Regions from separate parts of the Virgibacillus carmonensis genome, predicted to be linked through region 1. Evidence: riboswitches for the same ligand, from Rfam matches in the RefSeq annotation. Region 1 holds a riboswitch; each other region holds the start of a gene.
What was found. A riboswitch is a leader RNA that binds a small molecule or an ion and turns the genes downstream of it on or off. The one in region 1 is predicted to bind S-adenosylmethionine.
Positions count from the first base shown of each region.

Region 2: linked by a shared signal. The riboswitch ahead of metK (methionine adenosyltransferase) and the one ahead of AC3G7N_RS10550 (methionine biosynthesis PLP-dependent protein) in region 1 are both predicted to bind S-adenosylmethionine.
Region 3: linked by a shared signal. The riboswitch ahead of AC3G7N_RS12035 (methionine ABC transporter ATP-binding protein) and the one ahead of AC3G7N_RS10550 (methionine biosynthesis PLP-dependent protein) in region 1 are both predicted to bind S-adenosylmethionine.
Region 4: linked by a shared signal. The riboswitch ahead of AC3G7N_RS02375 (methionine ABC transporter ATP-binding protein) and the one ahead of AC3G7N_RS10550 (methionine biosynthesis PLP-dependent protein) in region 1 are both predicted to bind S-adenosylmethionine.

Region 1 is NZ_JBYQFJ010000011.1:4,668-12,847, forward strand. It holds gene AC3G7N_RS10530 (NAD(P)/FAD-dependent oxidoreductase) at 78-1,190, opposite strand; gene AC3G7N_RS10535 (hypothetical protein) at 1,321-1,821, shown strand; gene AC3G7N_RS10540 (manganese-dependent inorganic pyrophosphatase) at 2,000-2,926, shown strand; gene metC (cystathionine beta-lyase) at 3,084-4,280, opposite strand; gene AC3G7N_RS10550 (methionine biosynthesis PLP-dependent protein) at 4,277-5,398, opposite strand; SAM riboswitch class I at 5,478-5,584, opposite strand; SAM riboswitch class I at 6,025-6,124, shown strand; gene AC3G7N_RS10555 (phosphoadenylyl-sulfate reductase) at 6,214-6,936, shown strand; gene AC3G7N_RS10560 (assimilatory sulfite reductase (NADPH) flavoprotein subunit) at 7,135-8,180, shown strand, end outside.
Region 2 is NZ_JBYQFJ010000047.1:7,264-15,443, reverse strand. It holds gene AC3G7N_RS19525 (ABC transporter permease) at 1-397, opposite strand, end outside; gene AC3G7N_RS19520 (ABC transporter ATP-binding protein) at 458-1,234, opposite strand; gene AC3G7N_RS19515 (ABC transporter substrate-binding protein) at 1,247-2,230, opposite strand; gene pckA (phosphoenolpyruvate carboxykinase (ATP)) at 2,442-4,031, opposite strand; SAM riboswitch class I at 4,247-4,353, shown strand; gene metK (methionine adenosyltransferase) at 4,675-5,874, shown strand; gene AC3G7N_RS19500 (thiol-disulfide oxidoreductase DCC family protein) at 5,932-6,339, opposite strand; gene AC3G7N_RS19495 (gamma carbonic anhydrase) at 6,376-6,891, opposite strand; gene AC3G7N_RS19490 (tetraprenyl-beta-curcumene synthase family protein) at 6,961-8,028, shown strand; gene AC3G7N_RS19485 (amino acid ABC transporter ATP-binding protein) at 8,084-8,180, opposite strand, start outside.
Region 3 is NZ_JBYQFJ010000013.1:74,470-82,649, forward strand. It holds gene AC3G7N_RS12005 (glucose-6-phosphate isomerase) at 133-1,479, opposite strand; gene yugI (S1 domain-containing post-transcriptional regulator GSP13) at 1,698-2,087, opposite strand; gene AC3G7N_RS12015 (YugN family protein) at 2,189-2,599, shown strand; gene AC3G7N_RS12020 (potassium channel family protein) at 2,579-3,583, opposite strand; gene AC3G7N_RS12025 (thioredoxin family protein) at 3,704-4,252, opposite strand; gene AC3G7N_RS12030 (M20/M25/M40 family metallo-hydrolase) at 4,386-5,444, shown strand; SAM riboswitch class I at 5,525-5,628, shown strand; SAM riboswitch class I at 5,732-5,835, shown strand; gene AC3G7N_RS12035 (methionine ABC transporter ATP-binding protein) at 5,907-6,938, shown strand; gene AC3G7N_RS12040 (methionine ABC transporter permease) at 6,928-7,578, shown strand; gene AC3G7N_RS12045 (MetQ/NlpA family ABC transporter substrate-binding protein) at 7,623-8,180, shown strand, end outside.
Region 4 is NZ_JBYQFJ010000002.1:216,274-224,453, reverse strand. It holds gene AC3G7N_RS02385 (Cof-type HAD-IIB family hydrolase) at 1-673, opposite strand, end outside; gene AC3G7N_RS02380 (pyridoxal phosphate-dependent aminotransferase) at 865-2,043, shown strand; SAM riboswitch class I at 2,104-2,215, shown strand; gene AC3G7N_RS02375 (methionine ABC transporter ATP-binding protein) at 2,292-3,305, shown strand; gene AC3G7N_RS02370 (methionine ABC transporter permease) at 3,295-3,960, shown strand; gene AC3G7N_RS02365 (MetQ/NlpA family ABC transporter substrate-binding protein) at 3,977-4,798, shown strand; gene AC3G7N_RS02360 (YwbE family protein) at 4,852-5,049, shown strand; gene AC3G7N_RS02355 (M3 family oligoendopeptidase) at 5,243-6,940, opposite strand; gene AC3G7N_RS02350 (DUF2164 domain-containing protein) at 7,098-7,358, shown strand; gene AC3G7N_RS02345 (glycerate kinase) at 7,631-8,180, shown strand, end outside.

The sequences.
Region 1 (8,180 bases):
ACAGATAAATTCAAGAACTTATACTTTGCTTTCATGCGAGAAAAAACCCGATTTGGTATTTCTGACCAAATCGGGTTTTATTTTATTGCTTGTGCCACATCATAATCTTCCAGGTTAACATCTAGTTGTTGCTCTAGAGCTATTTTTGCAAGCTGCTCACCAATAAACGGTCCCATAGTAAGTCCAGATGCTCCTAATCCATTTCCGACTAGAAGTCCGTTGAAACCTGGGACAAAACCAAATACAGGCAAGAATCCAGGTGTGAATGGGCGAAACCCTACACGACTTTCTAAAAACGTGCTTTCTGCTAATCCCGGTGCAATTGTCAGCGCCTTCGATAAAATTTCATGTATTCCACCAGCAGTGACCCGGCAGTCAAATCCTACATCATTTTCATGTGTAGCGCCAAGAACAATGCGATTATCCGTTGTTAAGATGTATTGATCATTTGGCGGCATAATGACAGGCCACCTGGACGAATCAATTTGTGGGTGTTGGACATGGATGAGCTGTGCCTTTTGGCTGGTAACATCCATAGTTATTCCCAATGGATGTAAGAGTTCATGCATCCATACACCATTTGTAGCGATGACTAACCTGGAGTCAACTTTTTCTCCAGCAATCTGAACACCAACAATCGTTTTTTCGTCATGAAGTATTGATGCTTCACCTGAAATGAACTTTGCACCGTGCTTTTGTGCTCCGTTAATCAGTGACCTACATAGCTTTGCTCCATCTACTCGAGCTGCTCCGCTAACATGTACAGATTTGTAATCAGCTTCTATAAGCGGAAACATTGCTTTTGTTTGTTCATGGTCAAGAAGCGTGATATCACCTATCTCAGGTGCATTTTCCCGACGTTTTACTGCACGTTTTTTCATCGCTTCTAACTTTTCGAGCGATGTATGGATACTTAATGCTCCAACACGATCATAGCCTGTGTCAGTCTCTCCATCAAAAGCTAAGGAATCAATTAAACCAGGATATATTTTAGCGCCACCCTTTGCTAACTGATACCACTTTTGGTTTCGCCGTTGCGATAGCCATGGACAAATAATTCCTGCCGCTGCATCTGTTGCCTTCCCACTATCATCTCGATCAATAAGAACAACGTCAGCACCATTTTTGGCTAGGTGGTAGGCAGTTGATGCACCCAAAATTCCTGCGCCAATTACTATTATTTTTTCCATAAAAAATCCCTTTTCAGCTTAGTATCTTCACTTCACTATAAAAACAAATTGCCAGTTTGTAAAATATATCGCTTTTTATAGGGATTTATTTTTGTAATGTGTCATAATAATGAAGAGGAGGCAAAGTCTAATGTATGAAAATATCATAGCAAAAATATTATTTATTATCGGTATCGCACAAATTACAATAGGTATATTTGCTGGGATTCTGATAGGCTCGGACTATGATAGTTGGGCAACATTTTTCACTTGGTCCATAGGTGGTTTTATTTTGGGAATGTTATTTATTGGCTTTGCTGAAAATATCCAGCTTTTGCACCGAATTTATATGAAAATGTCCGCGGAAGAATTGCTGCAAGATACTGATGTTATAGTAGAAGAAATAGGGAAGCCAGCCGAATCGGAGGGATGGTATTTACCTGAGGACAGAGAAAAAATTGAACACTATTATAAAAATGAAACAATTATTGAGATCATACCATCAACTATCGAGGGCTATTGCATTGTAAAACTGGAATATGCGTCAAACGAGTTTGTACGGGTGGTAGATATCCATGGTTTTGGTCTAACGGAAGTTCAAGATGAGGAAACAAAAAGTTCTATTATTAGTTGGTATAATAATATGGAGTAAGTTAATCCCGATCTTCACATAGGAGACCGGGGTTTTTAATTAATTTTTCGTTTTAACCAAAGGCTAAAGACGGTTTCCTCAATGAAACTGGGTGTTTTTTCTTTTGCAATTAGGTCCTATAATTGATATAAATAGTAAGGATATAAAAAATTCACATAATCGACAGAGGAGAGTTACCATGGCTAAAACATTTATTTTTGGACATAAAAATCCAGATACAGACACGATAACTGCAGCACTTGCAGCTTCCCATTTGAAAAATAAGCTAGGACAGGATACAGAGGCTGTACGTTTAGGTGAAGTAAATAAGGAAACCCAATATGCACTTGATTACTTTAAAGTAGAAAAACCACAACTGATTGGGCGTGTTCCAAGTGATGTGGAGAATGTCATTTTAGTTGACCATAATGAATTCCAACAAAGCGTAGAAAATATCAATGAGGTCAAAATCATTGAAGTAATTGACCACCATCGAATTGCCAATTTTGAAACGAGAGAACCGCTTTATTTTCGCGTGGAGCCAGTAGGGTGTACAGCAACAATCTTAAAGAAAATGTATGAAGAAAATAATGTAGAAATTACAAAAGAAATTGCTGGATTACTAGTATCTGCAATTATTTCTGATTCATTATTGTTAAAATCACCAACTTGTACACAGGAAGATGTGGAGGCAGCACATGCATTGGCTGAAATTGCGGGGATTCATCTAGATGAATATGGGCTAGAAATGCTACAAGCAGGAGCAGATCTAAGTGATAAATCAATCAACGATTTAATAACCATGGATGCGAAGGAATTTGAAATGAATGGAGCAAAAGTAGAAATCGCACAAGTGAATGCAGTGGATACGAAAAAAGTGATCGAGCTTCAGTCAGATTTGGAACAAGAAATGAACGCAACAATTGCTGATAAAAAGCTGGATTTATTCTTGTTTGTTGTGACTGATATATTAAATAATGATTCTGAAGTTATTGCACTTGGACAAGCTAAAGGCAATGTGGAAAAGGCATTTGATGTACAACTCGAAAATAACCGTGCATTATTAAAAGGTGTTGTTTCACGTAAGAAACAAATCGTTACAAATTTGACTGACACGTTTATGTAGAATAATGAAAATGTTAAACAAAATGACTATCAAATTTCAAATTTGATAGTCATTTTGTTTATATTACGGATAACAATGGTTTGCAGCAGGGCTCCTCGACGGTTTCATTATATTGATTAAAGTTCTGAACGAGTGGATAATCCAGATCTAGTACTAGTTACTTATTTAGATTACTGACTAATCCCAGTTGGTGATGAGGTACTTTCAATGCTTGATCTAGATCGGCGATTAAATCTTCCACATGTTCCAGTCCAACAGAAAGTCTTAACAATCCATCGGTAATGCCTCTTTTTTCTCTTTCTTGCTTGGGCATTGCAGCATGAGACATTGTTGCTGGATAAGAAAGAATCGATTCGACCCCTCCAAGGCTTACGGCAAAAACAGGTAGTCGAATTTGTTCGACGAATACTTTAGCTGCAGCTTTATTTGGTAAACGGAAAGAAAGAACAGCACCAAAACCTCTAGAATGCCTAATATGGATTGAATGCCCTGGATGGAAAGTTAAACCAGGATAAAACACTTCTTCAATTAGCGGATGATTATGTAAATAAATAGCTATTTTATTTGCGGATTCGGATGACTGTTTTAGACGGGCGCCTAATGTTTTGATCCCTTGGATGAGGGTATAAGAATCCTGAGCCCCTAGTATGGATCCAAAGGAATTTTGAATAAATGCTAACTCCTCCCCAAGTTCCGTGTTCCTTGTCACTGCTAAACCGGCAATAACATCGCTATGGCCTGATAAAAATTTAGTGGCACTATGTAGCACGATATCAACTCCTAGTTCAAGCGGTTTTTGGTAGAGTGGAGTCATAAAGGTGTTGTCAAGAAAGGTTAAGCAATGATTAGCTTTAGCAACCTTTACTACGCCTTCAATATCTGTAATGTTTAAACACGGGTTAGATGGCGTTTCCATGTAAATCACCTTCGTATTTGGTTGGACTGCTCTAGCGGTTTCATTAAGATCTGTCATATTTACAAATGTGTGATCAATCTTGTACTTAGTTAACACTTCTGTTATAAAACGATACGTACCACCGTAAACATCCTCAGAAACTAGCACATGGTCGCCAGCAGAAAGTAGCATAAAAGCAGAAGAAATAGCTGCCATTCCAGATGCAAATGCTAACCCTTTAACACCACTTTCTAATTCGGCAATTGTTTGTTCCAATACTTGCCTTGTCGGATTTCCTGATCGACTATAATCAAATGGGCCAAAATGATCAAAGCTATCTTGGTGAAAAGTGGATGATAAATAAATAGGGACGTTTACTGCACCTGTTTTCTGTTCAACGTCCACATTTGATAATGCGTGAATTAATTTTGTTTCCAATTGATTCCTGTCAAAACTCATAGCCGGTCAACCTTCTTTCCTAAGGTTGAAAATACTTGTTTTAGTTCTTCTATTAAGTCTTCTGCTCGTTCAATTCCAACAGAAAAACGCAATAAGTGATCGTCTATTCCACGACGTATTCGTTCCTCTTGAGGAATTTCTGCGTGCGTCTGAGTTGAAGGGTAAGTAATAAAACTCTCTACTCCTCCAAGACTTTCTGCAAAAGTAATCAACTGCAGATTCTCTAAGAAGGGCTCCATCCAATCCCTTTCTTTTAGCCGAAAGGAAAGCATGCCACCCTTTCCTGGATATAAAACGTCAATAACACTAGGTTCACTTCTTAAATACCCCGCTATTTTCTTTGCATTCTCTTCATGTCGTTCAATCCGTAAAGCCAGTGTTTTCAACCCCCTGATTAATAGCCACGAATCAAAAGGGGGCAGTACCCCACCAGAAGCATTATGGTTTTCAGATAACCTCTCGCAGATTGCTCTTCCTTTAGCAATAACTAATCCAGCTAGCACATCATTGTGTCCACCGATGTATTTAGTTGCGCTATGAATTACGATATCGGCCCCGAGTTCCAGTGGTCGCTGCAGATAAGGGGTTAAAAAAGTATTGTCAACAATAAGTAAGAGGTTGTGTTTATCAGCAAGTGTTGCAAACTGCACGATATCGATTTCCTGCATTAATGGATTAGTTGGGGTTTCGATAAATAATGCCTTTGTACAATGTGTAATCAACTTCTCTGTTTCATGGATATCCGTAAACTCTGAATAAATTGTTTGTATATCATAGACATCTGAATAATGCTCAAGTAAACGGTATGTACCTCCATAAATATCTTCTGGAACAATTAATTCATCTCCTGTACGGAAAAGGGAAAGGGCTAACTGAATGGCAGCCATTCCGGAACTGCAGGCATACCCAGAATCACCAGTTTCCAAGTTTGCAATTCCTTCTTCCAAAATAGCTCGAGTTGGATTTTTTGTACGTGTATAGTCATATCCAGTAGACCTGCCAAGTCCTTGATGCTGGTATGCTGTTGACAAATATAGCGGTGGATTTACAGCACCTGTAGTCTCATCACTTTTATTACCTAATTGCACTAATCTGGTTTCTAAACTTTTAATAGTCATGTCATTCATCCTTTTCATATGAAATAAAAAAATTAAGGACCCTCTAGAAAGAAGAAGGTCCCTAATAACGAAAGCAATCTTCTCATCTACTAGGTAGGTAAAAACCTATTGGAATTAGCACCATGACCTAAATGGCTGGTTGCTGAGACATCGTCGGGCCAATCCCTCCGTCTCTCTTGATAAGAATAGTTATTTAATTTTACGAAAAGTTTAATTTCCAATACTTTAATATACATTGGAAAATAATGCAAGGGATAAATGGCTTTTTTTAAGAGCAAAAAAAGAAAAATTTCGGCGATGATCTGTCTAGCTCCAGCGCCTAGACACTCGAGACATAAGCAGTTCACTTACGCGCGAGGAAACCCATCCACACTGCACCGCTCTGCTTATGCTTGTCGTGTCCTTCAAGGGGCCCTGAGCTTTTTATAAAAATGAAAAAAACAAAATTCCTATATTTCACTCAAACAAAGTATAAAAACTTCTAAGTGATTAGGTTTAAAATAAATTTTTTTTACTATCAAAGAGAAGGCGAATACCGATTTTTTCTAAAAATCTTTTTATTCCCTGTTGACATTCAATGATAACAACTGTAGAGTTTGTAATAATTTAAAACTGAATATGCAATTTTCTTATCCAGAGAGGTGGAGGGACTGGCCCTTTGAAGCCTCAGCAACAGATTTTTAAATACTGTGCTAATTCCAGAAGTGAAAAACTTGGAGATAGGAAGAGTAACTAGCGATAGTGCCTACCTCTTCTTGTTTTTTTAGAAGGGGTTTTTAATTTGAAAGAATAGCTTTTATCTGGAGGGGTGTAGTATGAATAACGATACGGTCACATATAGTGATTTCCCTGGAGATCCTTTTCAAGAATGGGAACAAGACGATTTCACAAAAGGAGCATCTGGAATTCTAAGGTGGGCTTATGAATCATACGGGGATTCGATCGTTTATGCATGCAGTTTTGGTGCGGAGGGAGTTATATTAATTGATTTGATTTCCAAGGTGAAAAAGGATGCGAAAATTGTTTTTCTTGATACGGAGATTCATTTTAAGGAAACATATGAACTTATTGACAAAATAAAGAAAAAGTACTCTAAACTTTCTATTCAATTAAAAAAACCTGACATAACGCTGCAGGAACAGGCTGATGAGTACGGTTCAGCCTTATGGGCACGCGATCCTAACCAATGTTGTTTTATTCGAAAAATAAAGCCTCTTGAAGAAGCTTTAAGTGGAGCTCCAGCTTGGATTTCTGGCCTTCGAAGGGAACAGTCTCCTGCCCGTAAGAATACCAATTTTGTTAATAAGGATGAACGATTTAAATCCATCAAAGTTTGCCCATTAATTCATTGGACTTGGGGTGATGTTTGGGAATATATACGAGTAAACAACCTGCCATACAATGAATTGCACGATCAGGGATTCCCAAGTATTGGCTGTATACCATGTACGTCACCGGTATCAAATTCCGATGGTTCTCGTGCTGGTAGATGGGCTGGGGTTAATAAAACAGAGTGTGGACTTCATACCTCTAGTTGATGTTCTAATTAGATTCATCTTGATTGGAAATTGGAAGACTTTTAGATTAAATCCGAGTAAACTGATTTGCTTACAATGCATTATGTGAACAAGCTAAAAATAAGGTGGTGATTTATACCTGAAATATTTTTGATTAACCATTAAAAATATGTAAGCACGATATATTCAAAAAAATAATTTTGTGTGAGGTGAATATCTTTGCAGTTACAGGTAACAAACAGCCCTTTTAATCAAGAGCAAGCGGAGAACCTTAATCGTGTTCTGCCAACACTTACAGAGTCACAAAAAATTTGGTTGGGCGGGTATTTGTCTGCTCCCCAGGTTACGGAATCTTCGGTATCGGCTGGTTCACTGGTGCAGAACGCCCCAGGTAACGAAGTGTCTCCTCATAGTAATGGTCAGACCATTTCGCGTGAAGTGAGGATACTCTTTGGATCTGACACTGGTAATAGTCAGGCGCTTGCTGAAGAGATGTTTCATAAATTAGAAGAGCGGGATTTCAAGGTCTCGCTATCTTCATTCGACGACTTTAAACCAAAGGACGTAAAAAAAGTCCAGGACTTGCTCATTGTAACAAGTACACATGGAGAAGGGGATCCGCCAGATAATGCGCTATCCTTTTATGAATTTCTACACAGTAAGCGGGCACCTAACCTTGAGGATATGCGATTTTCTATTCTATCTCTGGGAGATCAATCCTATGAGTTTTTTTGTCAGACTGGCAAGGACTTCGACAAACGACTGGAGGAATTGGGTGGTAAACGGCTTTATCCTCGAATCGATTGTGATGTAGATTTTGACGAACCTGCAGCAGAATGGGGTGAGGGTGTCCTTGAGATATTATACGATTCTCAAGAGGTTGCTTCAATAGATGGAACTTTCCAGACAGGGCAGGTAGGAGCTGACTCACTAACAGCTAAACCGGCGATGTACTCACGGACAAATCCTTTTAAGGCAGAAGTCTTGGAAAACTTGAATCTCAATGGGCGTGGATCCAATAAAGAAACCAGACATTTAGAGTTATCGCTTGAAGGATCTAATCTTACTTTTGAACCTGGAGACAGCTTGGGTATTTTCCCTAAAAATGATCCTAGTTTGGTAGATGAGTTTATCAATGAGATTGGCTGGAACCCTGACGAGACTGTGTCAATAAATAAACAAGGAGAACAGCGCACATTACGCGATGCTCTAATCTTTAATTTCGAGATTACTAGACTGACGAAGCCGTTGCTTGAGCAAGCGGC
Region 2 (8,180 bases), on a different contig from region 1:
CTACTATAATGATTGGTCCTAAAGCAACCTTAGGCATTGCATTTGCGATGACAAGGTAGGGGTCTGTAACCTTTGCAAATTTAGATGACGTCCAAAGAAAAGTTGCAAGTATTACACCTAATACTGTTCCGAGTACAAATCCAATAATAGTTTCAATGACAGTTACTTGTAAATGTACAAAAAAGCTTCCGTCTGCAAATTTCTCAACAATTTGTATAATAATTTTAGAAGGCGAACTAAAAAGTAACGGATCGATCCATAAAAGGGAACTTGCTAATTGCCATATACCAAAAAATAGCGCAAGTATAGTGAGTTGCCATGCAAAAACACTTCGCTTATCGTGCTTAATCCTTTTTTTGTATTGTTCATGAAGTTTCTCACTTGATTTATTGTTCATGATCCAGTCACACCTTTATAACTGGTAGTAAAAAAATGGAAGGTTAGATAAGAACGGATATTATGCATCGGCTTTTTCATGTTTATCTAACTCCTTCCAAATTCGATCAAATAAAACTTGATATTTCGGATGTTTACGTGCTTCAAAAGGTGTTATTGTTCGTATTTCAATAGGTACATCAAAGGTTTTGGCGATACTGCCAGGATTTGAAGACATCAAAATGATTCGATCGCTCATGGCAATTGCTTCCCCAATGTCATGAGTAACTAATATCGAAGTCTTATTGTATGCCTGCAATAATTGAAAAACAAGATCCTCTAGCTTTAGCTTTGTTTGGTAATCCAGTGCTGAAAATGGTTCATCTAGCAATAATATTTTTGGATCAGTAATAAGTGTTCTTACTAATGCAGCGCGCTGTCGCATCCCACCCGACAATGAACGCGGATAAGCATCAGCCACATTTGGTATACCGACTTCTTCTAATAAGTTTTGTGCTCTAGCTTTTGTTTCACTTGTGATCAATCCACCTAATTTAGGTCCGATTAATATATTTTGCATGATGGATTTCCAAGGGAACAGGTAATCCTGTTGAAGCATATATCCAATAGATAAGTTTGTCTCTTTTAGCGGCTTTTCCTCTAATATAACTTCACCGGAAGTTTGAGGAACAATTCCAGCGATGATAGAAAGAATAGTTGATTTCCCGCAACCACTGGGACCGAGTAGTGAAATGAATTCTCCTTCGTTAATGGAGAATGAGATATTGTCTAATGCCTGTGTATAGCTTTTTTCTGAAAAATAATGGTGTGACAATTTATCTAAGGTTAGAAACGACATTTATTTCCCTCCTTAGTTTATAACTTCCTCTGCGTATTTCGTATTTACTAATTCCTCATATGGTACATCCGCAGGTAACTCTCCAGCTTCTTCCATAATGTCTTTTAGGTTGTTCCATTCTTCTTTATCTAGAATAGGGTCTGTTGCAAATGATCCTTGCTGTTTATATCGTTCAATCGATGACGCAAGAATATCTAACTCTGTTTCTTTAAAATATGGCTGTATAACTTTCGCTATTTCTTCAGCACTGTTTTCGGCTACCCATGTCTGTGCTTTATAAACAGCTTCAGTGAATTTTTTAATCTCCTCATCGTTTTCATTCAGGTAGCTTTGTTTCGCCATGAAAACGGTGTAAGGTACGTGCCCTGACTCTTCACCGAAAGAAGCGACAATATGTCCCTTTCCTTCTTTTTCAAAAATACTTGCTGTTGGCTCAAATAATTGAACGTACTCAGCGTCGCCAGAGACAAATGCTCCAGGTATATTTGCAAAATCGATGTTTTGCAACAAGTTAAGATCTTGATGGGGATCAATATCGTTTTGCTTAAGCACAAATTCCCCAACCATTTGAGGCATTCCACCTTTACGTTGCCCTAGGAATGTACTATCTTTTAGATCTTCCCATTTAAAATCTGGATGGGGTTCTTTTGCAACTAAAAAAGTTCCATCTGTTTGCGTTAATTGTGCGAAGTTTATGGCATAATCATTTGCATTCTGTCCATACACGTAAATGGACGTTTCAGAACCGACAAGTGCAATATCTGCACCATCAGAAAGAAGTGCAGTCATTGTTTTGTCACCACCCCAAGTTGTTTGGAGTTCAACTTCCAATCCTTCTTCCTCAAAAAAGCCTTTCTCAAGAGCAACATATTGAGGAGCATAAAAAAGAGAGCGTGTTACTTCAGCTAATTTAATAGAGGACTTTTCATTTGAATTACATGCTGTCAGAAGAACAATTGTTAACCCAATAAGCAATGTAAAGGTTATTTTTTTCATAAGCTCAGGTCCTTTCTTTCGAATAGAATAGTGTCTAAATAGTTTATGAAATCCATGTAAATGTGTGATTGCCTATACTAGGAAAAAGTGTGGTTTGTAGAATGGGACAGACAGAATACTAGCGATTATAGTTCTTTACTGTCCAAGTGCTAGACAGTTTTAGAACACAAAAAAACCGGCCTTTGTGTAAAGACCGGTTTTTTTGTGAGTATTAACCTCTATATAATGGACCAGCGTTACTAATTTCATCACTGGCTTGTGTGAATTTCTTAAAGTTTTCATGGAACTTCACTGCAAGCTTTTTCGCTTCTGTATCGTAAGCTTCTTTATCTTCCCACGTTTTCTTTGGAACTAAAACTTCATCAGGAACTCCTGGGACATGCATAGGGGTTTCCAATCCAAAGATATCATTCTTTGTTGTTTCGACCGTGTTTAGTTCACCTTCAAGTGCTGCATGAATCATAGCGCGAGTATAAGAAAGCTTCATGCGATTTCCGACGCCGTATGATCCACCGGTCCAACCAGTGTTTACTAAGAAAACATTTGAGTTAAATTGATCTATTTTCTCACCTAACATTTTTGCATAGGTTGATGGTGCAAGTGGCAAGAATGGTGAACCAAAACATGCAGAAAATGTTGCTTGTGGTTCTGTAACTCCACGTTCTGTTCCGGCTAACTTGCTTGTATATCCACTTAAGAAGTGATACATTGCTTGCTCTTTTGTTAATTTACTGATCGGTGGTAACGTTCCAGATGCATCAGCTGTTAAAAAGATGATGGTATTTGGGTGACCAGCAACGCTAGGTGTTACAATATTATCAATATTTTCTAATGGATATGCTGCGCGGGTATTTTCAGTTAACGATGTATCATCATAATCTGGAATACGTGTATTTTCATCAAATCTAACATTTTCTAACACTGAACCAAATCGGATAGCATCAAAGATCTGTGGTTCTTTTTCTTGTGACAGGTTAATACACTTTGCATAACAGCCACCCTCAATATTGAATACACCGTTTGGACTCCAGCCATGCTCATCATCACCAATCAAACGACGATATGGATCAGCTGAAAGTGTTGTTTTACCTGTTCCAGACAGGCCAAAGAATAAAGCAACGTCTCCTTCTTGCCCTACATTTGCAGAGCAGTGCATGGATAACACTTCACGTTGTGGTAAAAGGTAATTCATAACAGAGAAAATGGATTTCTTAATTTCTCCAGCGTACTCAGTTCCACCAATTAGAATAATGCGTTTTTTAAAGGAAACAAGAATAAACGTTTCTGAATTCGTTCCGTCAACTGCGGGATCCGCCTTGTACGTAGGTGCAGAAACAATAGTAAATCCTGGGTCATGTGATTGTAATTCTTCATCATCTGGTGTAATGAACAATTGTCTAGCGAATAGGTTATGCCATGCATATTCATTGATGACTTGAATTGGTAAACGGTATTTTTTGTCAGCACCTGCAAAACCTCTAAATTGGAATAATTCATTTTTTTCTTTTAAATAATTCATTACTTTTGTATATAGGTTTTCAAATGACTTTTCGTCAATTGGTTGGTTCACTGATCCCCATTCAATAAAGTTTTCACACGTTTCATCGCGAACGATAAATTTATCATCAGGGGAACGGCCGGTATACTTACCGGTAGTTGCTTGAATGGCACCGGATGACATTAATGTACCTTCATTTCGATCCAGTATTCTTTCAACTAAACGAGACACAGATAAGTTTTTTTGTACCTTCTTATGGGAAATTAATTCTTCTAGTAATGATGATTGTTCCACCGATTTCATGTATGATACCTACCTTTTTGGATGGATTTTGTTTTTAAAAAATAAGTTTTATTTATATATGTTTGTAAATCTGTTTATTAGTATAACACATTTATAAAATTAATCCATACTAATCTATTATTTTATATGCAAACGCATAAGAAAAATTTCGTATTAAGTTAAAAAAAGTTGACATCATTAATTGATTTCGGTACGATTAATCTCGAACGGATACTCTCTTATTCAGAGTTGGCGGAGGGACAGACCCTATGAAACCCAGCAACCATCACTTTTGTGAAAAGGTGCTAACCTGATGCAAGGATCACTCCTTGAACAATAAGAGGAAATGGCCACAACACCTTTCCTCATGAATACAGGAAGGGCTTTTTTTGTTTTAGGAATTTAAATATACTGAACCTTGGTTACAGTAATTATAATAGTAGCCATATCCAGCTACAGCGCTTAGCGGCTAGTGGACTTCATCTTCACTTCATCACAGCAAAAGATTCATTTTTGACTTTCCCCATTACGGGCGATAAGTCAAGTTCATCTAATCTTGCACAGGTCAATCAGTCCATACGCCACTGACCAAGCGCTTCCGCTTTTGTTTTCATACTGGAAAGACAGAGATCCGTAACTCATTATAAGGGGAGGATTTAGCCATATGGCTGCAAATCGTCGTTTATTCACATCTGAATCTGTTACTGAAGGGCATCCTGATAAAATATGTGACCAGATATCAGATTCCATTTTAGATGAAATTTTAAAAAAAGATCCACTTGCACGTGTTGCGTGTGAAACAACTGTAACAACCGGGTTAGTATTAGTTTCTGGTGAAATTTCTACCAATACGTATGTAGATATTCCAGCAATCGTGAGACAAACGATTAAGGATATTGGCTACACCCGTGCAAAATATGGTTTTGATGCTGATACCTGTGCTGTTCTAACTGCAATTGATGAGCAGTCAGCTGATATTGCAGGAGGGGTAAACACTGCACTTGAAGCACGTCAAGGTAAAATGACTGATGATGAAATCGCTGCAATCGGTGCTGGGGATCAAGGATTAATGTTTGGCTACGCTTGTGATGAGACGAAGGAATTGATGCCTCTTGCCATTTCGTTAGCGCACAAACTAGCGAAAAGACTAGCAGATGTTCGGAAAGATAAGACGCTGGATTATCTGCGTCCAGATGGTAAAACACAGGTAACTGTGGAGTATGATGAAAATGATAATCCTGTAAAAGTAGATACTATTGTTATTTCAACCCAACATCATCAAGATATCACTACCGAACAAATTGAAAAAGATTTAATTGAACATGTAATTCGTCCTGTTGTACCAGAGCAACTATTAGATGAAACAACAAAATACTTTATTAATCCTACAGGTCGATTCGTAATTGGTGGACCACAAGGTGATGCGGGACTTACTGGCCGTAAAATTATCGTTGACACGTATGGTGGATATGCTCGCCATGGTGGAGGAGCATTTAGTGGGAAAGATTCTACGAAAGTGGATCGCTCGGCGGCATATGCGGCGAGATATGTAGCAAAAAACATTGTAGCTGCTGATCTAGCTAAAACGTGTGAAGTACAATTAGCGTATGCAATTGGGGTAGCGGAACCAGTATCTATTGCTATCAATACATTTGGAACTGGAAAAGTAAATGAAGAGGACTTGGTTCAAGCAGTAAGGAAGTTATTTGATCTAAGACCAGCAGGCATAATACGGATGCTTGATTTACAAAAGCCTATCTTCCGAAGTACATCAGCGTATGGACATTTTGGTCGAACAGATATCTTATTCCCTTGGGAAAAGACAGATAAAGTAGAGGAATTAAAAGCTCTTACAACTAAATAGTAAACATAAACGTCACGACTTTCCAATTTTGGTGTCGTGACGTTTTATTTTTACCTTTTACAAATCTGATTCCTCTTGTACAAATCTATTTCGCATTTCAGGAGAAGGGATCATACACCTATCCTTTTTTCCAAACCATTTATATCTGTTCTTAGCAAGCACTCCATAAAAAAAGTCTCTTATGGGTTTTGGAATAATAATAAAGAAGTAAGCCATTTTCCAAGTTCCTTTTAACTTCCTGCATACTTGAAGTGCAGCTGTTGACTTATAATAACATTTACGATTATCTACTAGTATGAAACTATCAATATCATTTGGGATGTGCTGTTTCTCTACAATCATTTTACCAACCTTACTTTGTAACGAGGCAAATTTATAATGACCTTTTGGATCTCTTTTGATAATAAATTGAACGCTCCAGTTACATAAGTTGCACTCTCCATCAAATAATATAATTTTATTCATCCAAATCTCACCTCTGAGTTACTAGCGCTTTTTATTTTACAAAGATGTATTATGTTTATAATATTGTCCTTTTTCCACATACGTTTTTCTAACGCGTTCCATTTCTTGATAGTCTTCATCTGTAAGCGTGCGTACTACCTTTGCTGGTCTACCTAATGCTAGTGTGCGAGGCGGAATTTTTTTGCCTGGTGGCACAAGACTACCTGCCCCTAGGAATGCATGTTCACCAATTTCAGCCCCATCTAAAATAAGCGACCCCATTCCGATTAGTGCATTATTACGTATGATTCCCGAATGGAGTGTGACCTGATGCCCGATTGTCACGTCGTCTTCTACAATAACAGGATTGTCTGGGCTTTGGTGAACCATTGATAAATCCTGTATACTTACTCTTTTTCCGATTCTAGTTGGCGCTACATCGCCCCGAATCACCGTTTTAAACCAAATACTTGATTCTTCGCCAATTGTAACATCCCCAGTAATTACTGCATCATTTGCGATAAAAGCAGAATCATGAATAGTAGGTGCTATATTTTTATAGTGGTGTATCATTTGTATCCTCCTAAAAGTATGGTGTATAAGTAGTATAACAAAAAATTAAAAGTGAAAGGAGGAAGTGACTTGTCGTATCGTGTGCCGAAATCGTCGCTTTCATTAATGAGTAAGGTATATTTGAAAATTTTCCCGCGGGTTCGTACAGAATTGGGGTATTGGAAAAGCCGTGCGGAGAAAATTCCGAACAAAGAATTACGTAATCAAGCACTTGCAAGCATTTCTTCCAAACGCTTTCATTGTCAGGGCGGGGGAGTATATGCTATTCTCGCAAAGGAGAATTGGAAAGAGGCTATACAATTCATTGTAGCTTACCAAACGATTAGTGATTATTTAGATAACCTTTGTGATCGGAGTACATCTCTTGATCCATCTGATTTTCGAATGTTACATCAATCGATGCTCGACGCGTTATCACCGCAAGTTCCGGTTAAGAATTATTATGAATTGCGTGATGATCAGGATGATGGTGGATATTTAAACGATTTAGTTCAGACATGTCAAGAGACATTATCTAATAGGGAAGGGTATGAAACTATTAAGAAGTTGTTAGTGAAACTTTGCAGCCTGTATGGAGACTTACAGGTTCATAAACATGTGAACCATGGTGAAAGAATACCGCGGCTGACTTCCTGGTTTGACGAAAACAAGGAAGACTTACCACAATTAAGGTGGTATGAATTTTCAGCAGCAGCAGGCTCAACATTGGGCATTTTTTGTTTAGTTTCGTATGCACTTGGTGGAAAAATGTCACCTGAAATGGCGTCAGCTATCTATCATGGCTATTTTCCATATATGCAAGGTCTACATATTTTGTTAGATTATTATATTGATCAAAAAGAAGATAAAATGGAAGCAGATTTAAACTTTTGTGCGTATTATGAAAGTCAATTAGAGCTAGAAAAACGATTGCAAGCTTTTATTGAAAAAACACATAGTCATGTGCAGCGTTTGCCTGATCGACGTTTTCATGAAATGGTTCAACACGGCTTAGTAGGGTTATATTTAGGTGATAGAAAAGTAAGTGATTTGAACGGTGGAACTAATATGAGGAAAGTATTACTTGATACTAGTGGAGGACAAGCAAAGTTTTTCCACTGGAATACAAGGCTTTATTACAAACTTACCGGAAAGTGAAAAACAACCTGAACCGATCAATTGATGATCAAATCAGGTTGTTTTGTAGACTAAACTATAAAACCTTACTCAAAAATGCTTGTGTACGCTCATGTTGTGGGTTACTGAATAGCTCTTCTGGAACATTTTGTTCAACAATGAATCCTTCATCA
Region 3 (8,180 bases), on a different contig from region 1:
TTCTTATACTGGTGTTTCCTTACGTAAAAAAAAGCAAAGCGCTATACGCCTTGCTAACAGGGGGAATACGAGAAAGTCTTACACTATAAGTATTACCCCGTCGTAGAAAATTTAAACACATTTTGGCAATTTCTAGATGCGTTTTTCTAATTCTTCTTTTTCGTCTTCAAATCCAGGTTTTCCTAAGAGAGCAAACATATTTTTCTTGTATGCCTCCACACCCGGTTGATCAAATGGATTGACTCCTAATAAGTAACCACTAATGGCACAAGCTTTCTCAAAAAAGTAAACCATGTACCCAAATGTATACGAATCAAGTGCTGGTAATTCAATGACTAAGTTCGGAACATTCCCGTCATTGTGGGCAATCATGGTACCTTGGTATGCTTTATCATTTATTTCATGAAGCGTTTTCCCTGTTAAGTAATTCAAACCATCTAAATTTTGTTTGTCTTCTTTTACGGTTATTTCCTTTTTAGATGAATTGACATGTAAAACCGTTTCAAACAAATCGCGTCTGCCATCTTGAATATATTGACCCAATGAGTGTAAATCAGTAGTAAAGTTGGCTGAAGCGGGGAATATCCCTTTTTGATCTTTTCCTTCACTTTCGCCAAATAGTTGCTTCCACCACTCAGCAACGTATTGAAGTTGTGGCTCATAATTGACCAACATTTCAATGGTCTTTCCTTTCTTGTACAACGCATTACGTACAGCCGCATATTGATATGCAGGATTTTTTTCAAGCGTTTCCTCGGCCAAATCGTTTGTAGCCTGTCTGGCGCCTTCCATCATGTCATCAATGGAAATCCCGCTTGCAGCAATTGGTAATAATCCGACAGCTGTTAAAACCGAATAACGTCCTCCGACATCATCTGGAATAACAAAGCTTTCGAAATCTTCTTCAGTTGCAAGTTTTTTTAGTGCACCTTTTTCTTTATCAGTGGTTGCATAAATTCGTTTTTTCGCTTCATTTTCTCCGTATTTCGTCTCTAGAAAATCGCGAAAAACACGGAAAGCAATCGCTGGTTCCGTTGTTGTTCCGCTTTTGGAAATAATATTTATCGAAACATCTTTATCCCTTAGGACGTCAAGCAATTCTTGCATATATGTCGAACTAATGTGATGTCCAACAAAAATAATCTGAGGAGCTTTCCGTTCTTGTTTGTTCAATAAGTGGGAAAAAGAATGGCTTAACATTTCAATAGCTGCACGAGCGCCTAAGTAAGAACCACCTATTCCAATTACAAGCAGCACGTCAGAGTCACTTTTAATCTTTTCAGCGCTTGCTTTTATTCGTTTAAATTCATCTTGATTAAACATATTAGGTAAGTCTAACCACCCTAAAAAGTCATTACCTGCACCAGATTTATTATGTAATGCATGATGTGCAACAGAAACATATTCCTTCATTTGGTTCAGTTCGTTTTCATTTAGAAAAGAAATTGCTTTTTTATAAGAAAAACTAATGTGTGTCATGCTATGCCTCCTATTAAATACTCATTTTACTTTACCTGAAATAACGAGGTGAAATCAAGAACGAGCATGCATATATTTTAATTAAGCGGAAAAAATAACAAGGAATGATAAATGAGGAAATAAGTCTTAAGAGTCAAAGATACAAAAAAAAGAGGCTTACTCTACCAAATTATCCTAGTTGCATAGTGAGTAATTGGTTAAGGTGCCTCTTATTTAAATTAATTTTTGTATGTTTCTTCTCGCTCTTCGGATTGTTCAATCCATTCTTCTAGCTTATCTTTTAATGTGTTAAAACCAGCTGAACTATCCTGTTGCTGTTGTTGAACAGGTTGTTTTCTAGGTGCTTTTGTTTGCTTCTTTGGTGCCTCTTCTGTAGCGCGGATAGATAATGATACTTTATTCCTTTCAGAATCTACGTTCAATACTTTAACATTTACGTCATCACCGACTGTTAAGTGATCATTAATATCTTTCACGTAACCGTGCGTAACTTCAGAAATATGAACTAACCCTTGTGTTTCATCATCTAAGGCGACAAATGCGCCGTATGGTTGAATTCCTGTAACTTTTCCTTCTATAACTTGACCAGTCTCAAACTTGTCTGTCATGCTGAACAACTCCTATGCCTTTAATTCGATTCTTTTCACACAATATAACATTTTAGCACAAATTGTGGATTCAAGCAAAAAAATTTGAAAGGAAGATAAAAATGGTTCCTATAGAGTCTAATATCGAAAGTACAATTTTCTCCTTATATGTCCTGGAGGAATTATTAAAACCAGAGGGGTTTGTCATCGGTTCGAACTGGGATTACGATAGTGGTTATTTTGACTATTTAATTGATAACAAGGAAACCTATTATTTTTTGCGAATCCCGTTTTATGCTGTAGCAGGGTCACTTGATTATCCAGGGGTTACAGTTCGTGTTGATAAACCATTCTTGCTGGCCCATCAATACCAGAAGGGAACTGATGAGACAGGAGAAAGTGGAGCGTTAAGAGGTGCAGTGGATCAATTTCAATCACCTTCCAATCCTGATGCAGATTTACCACCTGAATATATAGATATAGGAAAAGATATGGTGAAGAAAGTGGAAGGATTACTTATTCCAAGCAGATAATGTAATTACAGCATCACCTGATCTTAAAGAGAAGTCAGGTGATGGATTTATACGCCATTTATCGTTGCGGATTACGCCAATTAAAAGCTGGTGTCCTTCAAGAAAATAGACGACACCGTTCATATACGATTTGTTCACTAAATCAGCTGGAAGCGTACGTTTTATAAACTGTTGATTCTCTAGAAGAGTTGTCACTAATTCGATTGGACTATTCGTTTCAGGGAAAAAAAGCTCATGATAGAGCATACTACTTAAAAAGTTATTTGGTTGAACGACAGAGGTAGCACCTGCTCGCAATGCATTATCAAGTTGCTTGACCGATAAAATTTCTGCAATTAAAGTCACCGACTGGTTATTTCCTCTCATGGCCACTGTCGTCAAAACTGTGTGATGATCAGCTTGTTTTTCCTTTTTCGTCGTATCTGCCGTTACTAAAACAGATTTGGCTTTGTCTATGTTTGCTTTTAAAAGTGTCTCATCTTCACTAGCATCACCATGTATAAAGTGTACAGGTATTTCTTGATAAGGTAGCTGCTGTAAGCTGTGGTCAATGAGAACAATTTGGGTAAGTTTATCCTTGGATATGATGATATCGATAAGTTGTCTGGTACGCTCATTCCAGCCAACAATAATGATATGATCACTTCCTTTGTATGTAACTTTTCCTTTAGATAAACTACTTTCATGTTTAATGGTTTCCGCTGATACAGTCGTAATATAAAAAGTAAGTAGTCCACCACCCGATAGAATCAACAAAATACCTATAACCTTTCCAGGAACTGTTAACGGTACATAATCACCATACCCAACTGTCGCTCCCGTTACAAATGCCCACCAAACACCATCAAAAATGGTCGGAAATTCATTTGGCTCAACAAAGTGGATGATAGCGCCAAACGAGAGCATGAGTAGAAATACAGAAATCAATAGCCTCAGAATAATTGGTAACCGGAAATATATGTGTTTAAATAGTTCAATACGCATGATTTCACCTTTATTTATAGTTATTTTTTAATGTTTAGCTAATGCTTTCTTTTTTCTTACAGTATGGACGAATAAACGTAAAAAAAGACATCCAAGCAGGATGCCTTTTTCAATTCAGGGTTATTGTATTGTTTTTTTAATGCTTTGATATACTTCATCCCAGAAATCAGTGTTATCGCGAAATGATTTTGTCATGAAGAGTAGCATTTCGTTGAGCTTTTCTTTGTAGTCATCAGCGTCCTTATTAGGTAAATTTGTACGAGAATCATCAAGAAATTGTTGAATCTTGTCTGCTCGAGGTCCCCACTTTGCTACTTCATTACCTGCTTCATCGATGAAAACAAATATTGGTATGGATTTTGATTTTCCGTTCGTAAGATACTGATCCATGAGTTCTAAATTCGCGTCTCTCGGAAACAAAGCCACTTCCATATTGGTATACTCGGCGATACGCAATAAAATTGGTACATTTAACATGGCATCTCCACACCAATCTTCCGTCAAAACCAACACTCGAAGCCGCTTTCTACTTACATGTTGGAAAAATTCCTCATCATTTGGAACCGTGAAGTGATCATAAATATGTATTAAATTTTCTTTATGTTTTTCCATTGATTCGATATATGCGTCAGGTGACATTCCTTTTTCATACCACTCATTTAACGTCATTCAAATTTCTCTCCTTTGTATACAAGTCTTTGTCAAATTTTACCCAACTAGACATGGTTCGTAAACAAAAGTGCTTACCGCAATAAAATTTGCTATGATTATAGGAGAATAAATTTAGTAGGAGGAACTTTTAATGGAACAAGCAAACAGAAATTTTCTATTAGAATTATTAAAAACACCGTCACCATCAAGTAATGAAATGCATATTCAGAAGAAATGGATAAACTATGTTCAAGATTTTGCCGATGAGATTCGCACGGATAATGCGGGTAACGCAATTGGTGTTCTAAACCCAGATGCACCCTTTAAGGTTTTACTCGCAGGGCATTGTGATGAAATTGCATTAGTAATAAATCGTATCGATGAAAAAGGGTTTTTGCATTTTGATAAAATGGGAGGAATTAACCCAAAAGCTGCAGTAGGAATGAAAGTTACAATACTAGGCTATGAAAAAACAGTGACTGGTGTTATCGGTGTGAATGCACAGCACCACGGCGGTCTTAAAAATGAATTTGGACTTGAAGATTTATTTATTGATTGTGGATGTAGATCTAAAGAAGAGATGGGAAAATATGTGCAAATAGGAGATCTTGCCGTATATAAAACAGATCCGGAACCATTAATGGATCGTTATATAGCAGGCCGTGGTTTGGATAACCGCACAGGTTCATTTATTGTTGCAGAAGTTCTAAAGCGATTGGCTGATCAAGGCTGTAAAGTAGGAGTGTACGCTGCTAGTACGGTGAATGAAGAAACAAATATGGGTGGAGCCTATTTTGCCGCTGCAGGAATCGAACCAACGATGGCAATCGCTTGTGACGTTACCTTTGCAACGGACTATCCAGCCGTTGATAAAAATAAGCATGGTGATGTTTGTTTAGATGGCGGTCCAGTTCTTGCTAAAGGAGCACCGATAAACATCAAAATTAATAAACTGCTTGAAAAAACGGCTAAAGACTTAAATATGGATATACAATATGAGTTAACACCAAGAATGACAGGCACAGATGCCGACAAAATGCGTTTAACAGGGCGTGGTGTGCCAGTATCACTTGTTTCACTACCATTACGGTACATGCATTCACCTGTAGAAACAGCTAGCTATGAGGATATTGATGAAGAAATTGAGCTACTTGTGACGATGATAGCCAATTTAACCGGTGAAGAAAGTTTAAACCCATTAGAAGACTGAGAAAAATTATAAAATAGTGAAAAAACTGTTTGACAAAATTTCATGACGGTAGTATTGTATTAAGTAATTAAATAGTGAACTTCTTATTCAGAGAGGTGGAGGGACTTGGCCCTGCGATACCTCGGCAACGGACTTTTAAAAGTACTGTGCTAAATCCAACAAGCATTAGCTTGAAAAATAAGAAGAGTGGGCGGATGTATATCCAAATCTCTTCTTATTATCATAAGGAGGGATTTTTTTAATTCTTAAACAGTCGCCTTCGCTTTATTTAAAAACTGAATAGCAACTTCTTATCTAGAGAGGTGGAGGGACTGGCCCTACGATACCTCGGCAGCGTACTTTTTTTAGTAACGTGCCAATTCCAGCAAGCAGTAAGCTTGATAGATGAGAAGAGGGAAGTTTTATGATGCCTCTTCTTATTTTATTAAGAAGAGGCATTTTTGCATTTTAAGGAGGGAAAATATGATTACTTTTGAGAACGTAACGAAGGTTTATCAAGGTAACGGAACACAAGTAAAAGCATTAGACGATGTTGACTTACATATCGAAAAAGGTGAAATATACGGGGTGATTGGTTTTAGTGGGGCTGGAAAAAGCTCGTTAGTACGCTGTGTGAATCTGCTCGAACGTCCAACATCAGGAAAAGTAATTGTAAACAATCAGGACTTACTCAGTCTTACGCCAAAAGAACTACGTGAAGCAAAGCGAAATATTGGAATGATTTTTCAACACTTTAACCTCCTGAATTCAAAAACAGTTTTTACAAACGTGGCAATGCCATTACTGCTAATGAAGACACCAAAGGAAGAAGTAAAAAAAAGAGTTTTCGAGATGTTAGATTTTGTTGGGTTACGTGATAAGGCAGATAATTATCCAGACCAACTTTCAGGTGGGCAAAAACAACGAGTAGGAATTGCACGGGCATTAGCAACAAAGCCATCCGTATTATTGTGTGATGAAGCAACATCAGCGCTTGATCCGCAGACGACAAATGACATTTTAAAACTGTTGAAAAAAATAAATCAGGAGTATAAAATCACGATTTTAATCATTACACATGAGATGGGAGTCATCCGGGAAATCTGCGATAAGGTCGCAGTGCTAGAAAGTGGAAAGGTGATTGAATCTGGATCAACTTTTGATGTGTTTGCTCAACCAAAAACAAAAACTGCTCATAATTTCGTTAGCACAGTCATGCATGATGAGATACCAGAATCAGTTTACCGATTAATTCGAGCGCAAGAAGCTACCAATCAGATTTATCGGATTGTGTTTGTCGGTGAATCGGCTGGACATCCACTTTTATCACAAATAGCGAAAAAATTCGATGTAGAAGTAAATGTGTTGTTTGGTAGTATAACAGAATTACAAGGAACATCCCTTGGTAATTTGATTGTGAAGTTTGAGGGTTCGGCGAAAGAGATTAGTAGAGTTATTATGCATATCAACCAGCAAGAAGTAACAATCAAGGAGGTGCTAGAGGATGTTAGTTGACTTTGATCAAATTATTGTAGCATTAGGAGAGACCATTACAATGGTTGCATTTTCATTAATTTTTGCTACGGTAATCGGATTGCCGCTCGGAATTTTATTAGTTGTAACACGTAAAGGACATTTATGGGAGAACGCTGCCGTTTTTAGTGTACTAAATACAATCGTGAACTTGTTCCGTTCTATACCGTTTATTATCCTTCTTGTGGTAGTTATACCATTTACCAGGTTGATCGTTGGAACCTCGATAGGAACTGCTGCGGCAATCGTCCCAATGGTTTTATTTTCTGGTCCTTATATTGCCAGGTTGATAGAAAACTCGCTGTTAGAAGTTGATCCTGGTGTGATGGAAGCAGCGCAATCGATGGGAGCGACACCGAGACAAATCATTACCCGTTTTTTAATACCAGAAGCATTAAGCTCACTACTACTGGGATTAACAATTGCAACAATAGGACTTGTTGGCGCTTCCGCTATGGCTGGTGCGATTGGTGGAGGAGGACTTGGTGATTTAGCCATTACATATGGATACCAACGATTCGATACGGTAGTGATGATTATTACAGTAGCCATTCTTGTCGTAATGGTGCAAGGATTACAAACGACAGGAAATATTTTATCTAGAAAAATCAGGCGAAGATAAAAAAACACAAAAAAATGAACTAGACAAAAAGGGGATAAAACAACATGAAAAGAATTGGACTTTTATTATTTATAAGTTTAGCGGTGATAACTAGTGCCTGCTCAAATGACGAATCAACTGTTTCAGTAGGAATTAGCGGCTCTGACACAACGATTTGGGATTTTATTGCAGAAAAGGCGAAAGAAGAGGGAATTAACGTTGAAATCGTTAAATTTTCCGACTATGTACAACCAAACTTGGCACTTGCTGAAGGGGAAATCGATGCGAATGCCTTTCAAACAGTTTCTTATTTCGATTCATTTATAAAAGAACATGATTTGGATTTAGTACCAATTGCAACTACAGTTATAGCGCCAATGGGTCTTTATTCCGATAAATATGATTCACCTGAAGAAATTCCAGAAGGTTCGTCAATTGCCTTACCAAAGGAAGCAACAAATATGGGACGTGCATTATTACTCCTTCAGTCAGCTGGTTTAATTAAATTAGAAGAAAATTTTGATGGTAATGGTTCAGTAGATAAGATTGTAGAAAACCCAAAAAATTTAAAGTTTGAAACACTTGTGGCTGCTCAAACTCCAAGGGTCTTACCAGATGTAGCT
Region 4 (8,180 bases), on a different contig from region 1:
AACCCTCCCCGACGGTTTGAAGCATTTCTTTGTCATTCATGCCATCACCGAATGCAATCGCATCTTCTTTTCTACGGCCCAACTTTTTAAGGACAGTTTTGATTGCTTCACCTTTGTTGACGTTTTTTCGAATGACATCAAAGCAATTATTAATTCCGCCGACATTCACTGGTGATAGATACAAATTTTCATCTATGGAATAAAGGGCAAGATCATCATCGTCGATATTAATCAATGTCATACTTAAAATGTCATTTTTTATATCTGGCGTTATTTGATCATTTTCCTTTAGAAGAAATGCATTAATAAATGCCTTTGTAGCGCGTGAATCAGGTGCTGAGTAATAATTCTTTTCGCTTGTATAGACGACAATTTCATGGTCGTGTTTGTCAGCTGTCTCCAGGAAATGTTCAACGGTACTGGTATCCATCGGTTCATCTACTACTGTTTCATTTTGATAGATCGCAAATGCACCGTTATATCCAATAAAAGAATCAATCGATAGTTCTTCAGCCAAATCGTAAATTTCATGGAGTGGGCGCCCTGTGGAAAGAAAGACTTCCATACCCTGTTTTTTAACTTGTTCGATTGCATTTTTTGTAGAGTCCATAACAGTATGATCAGGTCGCAAAATAGTCCCATCTATATCTAAAAATAGTGTGTTGTATGTCATTGTTGATCTCCTTACCTTTTTTATTATCTTGTAATAGTACCATAATAGTCCACTTTTATCTAAAATGTGGATATATTGGTTGTATTATCATTAGAAAGATATGTGAGATGGTGTTGCATTTTTCTTCCTTTACAAACCACTAATCAGAGGCTATTATTAGTAGCAATTATCAGAATTGGGGAGTGAGAGATTTGCATAGGTTTGAACAGTCTGAGGCATTGAAACGTTTGCCAGAGCAATTTTTTGCGAAGCTTGTAAAAAAAGTGCAGCAACTGCAAAACGAGGGACACGACGTGATTAACTTGGGGCAGGGAAATCCAGATTTACCTTCACCCGATCATATTGTTGAGTCATTACAAAATGCTGCAGAAGATCCAATCAATCATAAATATTCACCGTTTCAGGGTTTCGGGTATGCTAAACAAGCGATGGCTGACTTTTACAAAAGGGAATATGGGGTTGAGGTCGATCCAGAAACGGAGGTGGCCATCATGTTTGGGGCTAAATCCGGCCTTGTTGAGCTGAGCCAATGCCTGCTAAATCCAGGTGATACGGCATTGTTACCTGATCCAGGTTACCCGGATTATATGTCAGGTATTGCACTTGCAGATGCAAAAACGGAAATGATGCCATTACTTGAGGATCATAATTTTTTACCTGATTATGGCCAGATTCGAGATGACGCATTGGACAGAGCGAAATTAATGTTTTTAAATTATCCAAATAACCCGACGTCAGCGACTGCTACAAAGGAATTCTTCGATGAAACTGTTGAGGTTGCAAAAAAACATGGTATCTGTGTGTTGCATGACTTTGCGTATGGTGCGATTGGGTTTGATGGGCAGAAGCCACAAAGTTTCTTGCAGTCAGAAGGGGCAAAGGACATTGGAATCGAGATGTACACCTTATCGAAAACATATAATATGGCTGGCTGGCGTGTTGCGTTTGCCGTTGGGAATAAGTCAGTAATTGAAAGCATAAATTTAATCCAGGATCATGTTCACGTTAGCTTGTTTGGTGGGATTCAACAAGCTGCAGCGACTGCACTGAACAGTGACCAGGAAGCGGTACAAAAATTAGTGTCGACATACGAAGAACGCCGAAATTGCTTTATCGAAAAGCTAAATGAAATCGGCTGGAAGGTTGAGGCGCCAAACGGAACATTTTTCGCTTGGTTACCAGTTCCAGAGGGCTATACCTCAGAAGAATTTGCAGACTTGCTACTAGAAAAAGCACATGTTGTTACAGCACCTGGAAATGGCTTTGGCCCGGCAGGAGAAGGATATGTGCGGATAGGATTGTTAGCTGATGAAAATCGACTGTCGGAAGCGGTACGTAGAATCGGAAAATTAAATCTTTTCCGAAAATAATTATTGACAAATATGAAAAACGGCTATATGATTAGTCTTATTAAAATTTTACAACTACATATCTTATCCAGAGTGACGGAGGGACTAGGCCCATTGATGTCACAGCAACCTTCCGTTTTGGAGTGGTGCTATTTCCTGCAGAATGATAGTTTACCATTCTGAAAGATAAGGATTGAATACAAACTCAACTCCCTCTTTCATTTTGGAAGAGGGTTTTTGTGTTCTTGAGAGGGAGAGGGGGGTAAGCGATGATTGAACTTCAAGATATTGAAAAGGTTTATCAAACGAAACATGAGAAAATTATCGGGGTTGACCGTGTATCACTGCAAGTGAAAAAGGGGGAGGTATACGGGATTGTTGGCTATAGTGGTGCTGGAAAAAGTACGTTGCTTCGCTGTATGAATATTTTGGAACGCCCTACATCAGGAAGCGTCTTGGTTGATGGGGTTAATCTACTAGCCTTGCCTCCGAAAGCGTTACGAACAGCACGACAATCAATCGGCATGATATTTCAAGGTTTCTATTTAGTCGCTTCTAAAACGGTGTTTGAAAATGTTGCGTTTGCGTTAAAGGCAGCTGGGCTGAGTAAAGATGCCCGAAAAGATAGAGTAGTAGAGTTGTTGGATTTAGTAGGTTTAACCGACAAGATCAATCATTATCCAGCGCAGTTAAGCGGGGGGCAAAAGCAACGCGTTAGTATCGCAAGAGCTCTTGCAAATAATCCGAAAGTACTGTTGTGTGATGAGGCCACATCAGCGCTTGATCCTAGTACAACAAAGTCCATTCTGGCATTATTGAAACAGATTAATGTAGAGCTCGGTATCACGATAGTCGTGATCACACATGAGATGGAAGTTGTCAAAGAAATTTGTCACCGATGTGCCGTAATGCAGGATGGGAGGATTGTTGAGGAAGGTGCTGTTTATGATATTTTTTCCGATCCAAAAGAAGGGCTAACGAAAAAGTTTATTCAAACTGTACTGCAATTTTCATTACCTGATAAATTGTTAGCAAGATGTAAAGGTACATTGATTAAGCTTCAATTTCGAGGAGAGCTCGCAAAAGAAGCAATTGTATCTGATATGCTTCAAGGATATCGGGTTAGCGGAAACATTTTACATGGAAAAGTTGAATACATTCAGGATGCGCCGCTCGGAATTTTTGTCATGGAGTTAAATGGTGATAGAGATGAAGTGGAAAAAGCAATTACTTATCTGATGAATCGCGTGAAACAGGTGGAGGTGATTCAGCATGGAGTTTAGTCGTCTAATCGATATTTTGCCAGAACTTAATTTGGCATTCTTTCAAACGTTGTACATGGTTGGTGTAGCGTTAGTGATTGCTATCGTAATCGGACTACCACTTGGAATAGTATTGTATGTCACAGATCGAGGGCTATTTTTGGAAAATAAAGTGGTAAAAAGCATCGCTGGGGTAGTGACCAATCTAATTCGTTCGGTACCATTTATTATTTTACTAGTTTTCTTATTGCCTTTTACGAACTACATATTAGGTACGACAATTGGACCCACCGCTGCTGCAGTCCCATTATCAGTTGCTGCTATCCCATTTTTTGCAAGAATAGTGGAGTCTGCTGCGCGTGAAATTGATAAAGGTGTGATTGAAGCGGCAATTTCTGTTGGCGCTTCGCCGTGGATGATTATTAAAGATATTATTCTACCTGAAGCTAAGCCTGGAATTATTAGTGGATTAACGATTACGACGATCAGTTTAATCGGGTATTCCGCAATGGCAGGCACAATCGGTGGCGGTGGTATTGGTGATCTAGCGATTCGATATGGCTATTACCGCTACGATGATATGGTGATGTACACGACTGTAATTGTATTGATTGTGCTGGTGCAAGTTATTCAATACACTGGTGATTTCATTGCAAGAGCAGTTAATAAACGATAATAAGGAGGATTTTACTATGAAAAAGGGATTAGGTCTAATTTTTACGTTAGTTATTTTATTGGTGCTGACGTCTTGTGGTTCTGGAGGGGCATCTGGTGAATCAAAAGATGACAAGACAATTACATTTGGTGCAACGGTTGGCCCTTACAGTGACATGGTAACTACAGCATTAAAGCCATTACTTGAGGAAAAAGGATATACAGTTAAAAATGTTGAGTTCAGTGATTACATTCAACCAAACAAAGCTTTGGATAACGGAGATTTGGATGCGAACTTATTTCAGCATAAGATATATTACGAAGCATTTGAGAAAGAGCATGGCATGGATTTGTCTGAGATAAAAATTGTTCCAACAGCTCCAATGGGTGTGTATTCTACTAAATTTGATTCGTTAGAGGACATAGAAGACGGAAGCACAATTACGATTGCGAATGATCCAACAAATTTAGCTAGAACATTGATTATGTTACAGGATGCAGGTCTTGTTACGATTAAGGATGATATTGATCCATTACGTGCGACGGTTGATGACGTGGTGGATAACCCGAAAAATCTAACATTCCAACAAGTGGAAGCTGGACAACTGCCACGAACAGTGGAGAGTGAAGATTTGGCTGCAGTCCCAGGAAATTATGCGCTAGCAGCAGATCTAGATTTATTGGATGCCTTGGTCCTAGAAAATATGCCTGATGACTACCGCAACCGAGTGGTTGTTAATACAAAAGATTTAGAAACAGAATGGGCAAAGGATATTAAAGAGGTAATTGAATCTCCGGAGTTCGAAAAAATAATCGATGAAGAGTTTAAAGGATTTGGCAAACCAGAGTGGATGAAGTAATTGATTCTGTCATGTATAATGTGAATAGCTTTAAACAGAGAGGATAGTTTGACATGACAATAGATGGAAGATATCGGGAACAGGTACAACCTGGACTTGAGGTTGATATTGTATTGAAAAAAGACCAACGTACTGGTCAACTGACCCATGGCGTTGTAAAAGATTTATTGACGAAGTCATCCTATCATCCACACGGCATCAAGGTTCGTCTTGAGGATGGGCAAGTTGGTCGCGTAAGTAATGGGAAGTAAATAACCGCTAACCTCTGATATAAGGAGGTAGCGGTTATTTTTTTATAGTAAAGAAAGTATAAACGAAAATCTGTCTAGCTTCAGCACCTAGACCCTCGAGACATAAGCAGTTCGCTTCTGCGCGAGGAAACCCATCCACACTGCGCCGCTCTGCTTATGCTTGTCGTGTCTTTCAAGGCGCCCTGAGCTTTTCTTATAGTGACTGATCATCTACTGAATCAAGCCACTCTTCAATCGTGTCTACTACAGATTCAACCGTTCCTTCTGTAAACGGTGATCGTAGGTTGGCTGATTCAACCAGCCCTAAAAATGCTTTTTGTCCACCTAGCTGACAAAGTTTAATGTAGTCATTCCACGCTTCCTTGTGATCTTCTTGTGCGCGTTTCCAGAACTGGAAAGCACAAATTTGAGCGAGTGTGTAGTCAATGTAATAAAACGGTACATCGTAAATATGACCTTGACGTTGCCAAAACCTTCCTGATTCTAGATAGTCATTTCCATCATAATCACGGTGTGGCAAATAGGTTTTTTCAAGCTTCTTCCATGCTTGGTTTCGGTCTTCTGGAGTCCATTCGGGATTTTCATAAACAAGATGTTGGAATTCATCTACCGCGACGCCATATGGTAAAAACTGTAAACCGTCTGCCAAATGGGAGTATTTATACTTCTCGGTATCATCTTGGAAGAATAATTCCATCCATGGCCATGTGAAAAATTCCATGCTCATCGAGTGAATTTCTGCTGCTTCATGCGTCGGAAATCCGTATTCAGGGATACCAATATGCCGGCTCTCATAAACCTGGAATGCATGACCGGCTTCGTGTGTCAGAACATCTATATCACCGGATGTTCCATTAAAATTTGCAAAAATAAATGGTGACTGGTAATCATCAATAAATGTGCAGTATCCACCAGCTTCTTTTCCTTTTTTTGCTTCAAGATCCATTAAATTACGATCCAGCATATAATGGAAGAATTCATTCGTTTCTGGCGACAATTCTTCATACATTTTCTTGCCATTTTCAATAATCCATTCAGGCGTGCCTTTAGGATTAGCATTTCCGGACTCAAATTTGAATGATTCATCATAGTTTTTTAAGGAATCCACGCCAATTCGTACAGCTTGTTTTTCATATAGCTTGGTTACAAGAGGTACGATCGAATCTTTAACTTGTTTACGGAAAATAGTAACCATCTCTGCATTATAATCGATACGAAGCATGCGGATATACCCAAGTTCCACAAAGTTTTTATAACCGAGTGTGGTTGCGATTTCATGGCGTGTTTTCACAAGTTGATCGTAAATGTCATCAAATTTATCGGAATGCTGTGCAAAAAAACCTGAGCTCGCTTCAGTTGCCTTTTTACGTGTCTCACGATCCTTGTCCTGTGCATATGGTCCAAGCTGTGCGAGTGTTAACGTTTTTCCTTGGAAAGCAACTTCAGCTGAAGCAACTAGCTTCGAGTACTCAGATGTTAACTTATTTTCTTTTTGCAGCAGCTTGATCACTTTAGGGTCAAATGACTTAATTTCGAAGTCTGCTATTTCGAATAGTTGCTCGCCCCATTGTTTTTCCAGATCCTCGCGATAAGTGGATGCAACTAATTCTTTGTAAAAATCTGTATTTAATGATTTGATTTCTGGCTCAATGTCATCAAAGAATTCACGTTCTTTTTGATAAAACGCATCGTTTGTATCAATGGATGCTCGGATATAAACAAGGTTGAAAAGTGTTGATAATCTGTTGCGGAATTTGTTAATTCCGTTGATTGCATCGTTTGCTTCCTCGGTTGTAGAAGCGTTTTTAAAGGTGTTAAGCAAATCAGCGAACGCACTTTTTTCTTTTTCTAGATTTGGACGTTCGTATGTATAGTTTTCAAATGTCTGCATAGAGACCCTCCTCGTATACGTTTTCTTATTCGACAAAAAAGATGGGATTCCTGCTTTTTGAGGCTGTTTAGAAATGTAATTTAGGATACTTTTGTTATAATGTAGATAATCGTTTTTTTACATATGATACATGATTTTTTTATGAAAGGTGATTGCAATGAAACCAAAATTCCAGTTAACAAAAGAACAGAAGGATGACATGAGTGATATAATTAAGAGATACTTTGAAAAGGAACGTGGAGAGGACATAGGAAATCTAGCCTCTCTATTAATCGTGGATTTTTTCATTGAGGAGCTTGCGCCATTATTTTATAACATTGGGGTAGAAGATTGTCATGCATATATGTCCAACAAGTTAGATGATTTATTTGAAATTCAAAAACAGCATAAAATCACGAAATTTAACATACAAGAATAGTGTGGTTTATAAATCATCAAGTCTGGGTAATTTATAATATATGCATATAGGTTACTGCCAAATGAAAGGATGATTGACATGCTTCGAACAATTTTAATGGTTGTTGGTGCTATTGTAGTAATTGGCTGGATTATTTCAATATTATAAAAGTATAGTAATAAGAGTGGAAACCACCCAATATACTGAGTGGTTTCCTGTTTTGTAAGGAAATACATATTTCGTTTCCCTGTTTAGAAAATACTAGTTATCAATTGAAGGAGAAAAAATTTGTTATGAAAATTGTTATCGCACCAGACTCATATAAAGGAAGTATGTCCTCATCACAGGTGGCGGAAGTGATGCGGAATGCAGTATTGTCCGTCGCACCTCACAGTGAGGTAGTCATGAAACCAATGGCTGATGGTGGTGAAGGTACATTGGACGCCTTACTTGCTTCGTCTGGTGGAGAGCGAATTTCGGTAAGCTGTACAGGTCCCCTTGGAGAGATAGGTCGTACATCGTATGGAATAGTAAATGGAAAAACTGCAATTATTGAATATGCAAATATTGCGGGGTTAACAATGGTTCCGGCCGATCAACGTAATCCTGATTTTACCACGTCAAGAGGTGTTGGTGAGGTAATACTTGCTGCACTTGAACGAGGATGTACGTCTATTATTCTCGGGCTAGGAGGAAGTGCAACAAACGATGGTGGACTAGGTCTGCTGCTAGCGCTTGGCATGAAAGCCTGGGATGCTAATGGAAATGCAGTGGAAGGATTAGGACAGGATTTATGCAGGATTGAAAAGGTTAGTTTTGCTGAAGTGGATAAAAGGCTCGCAT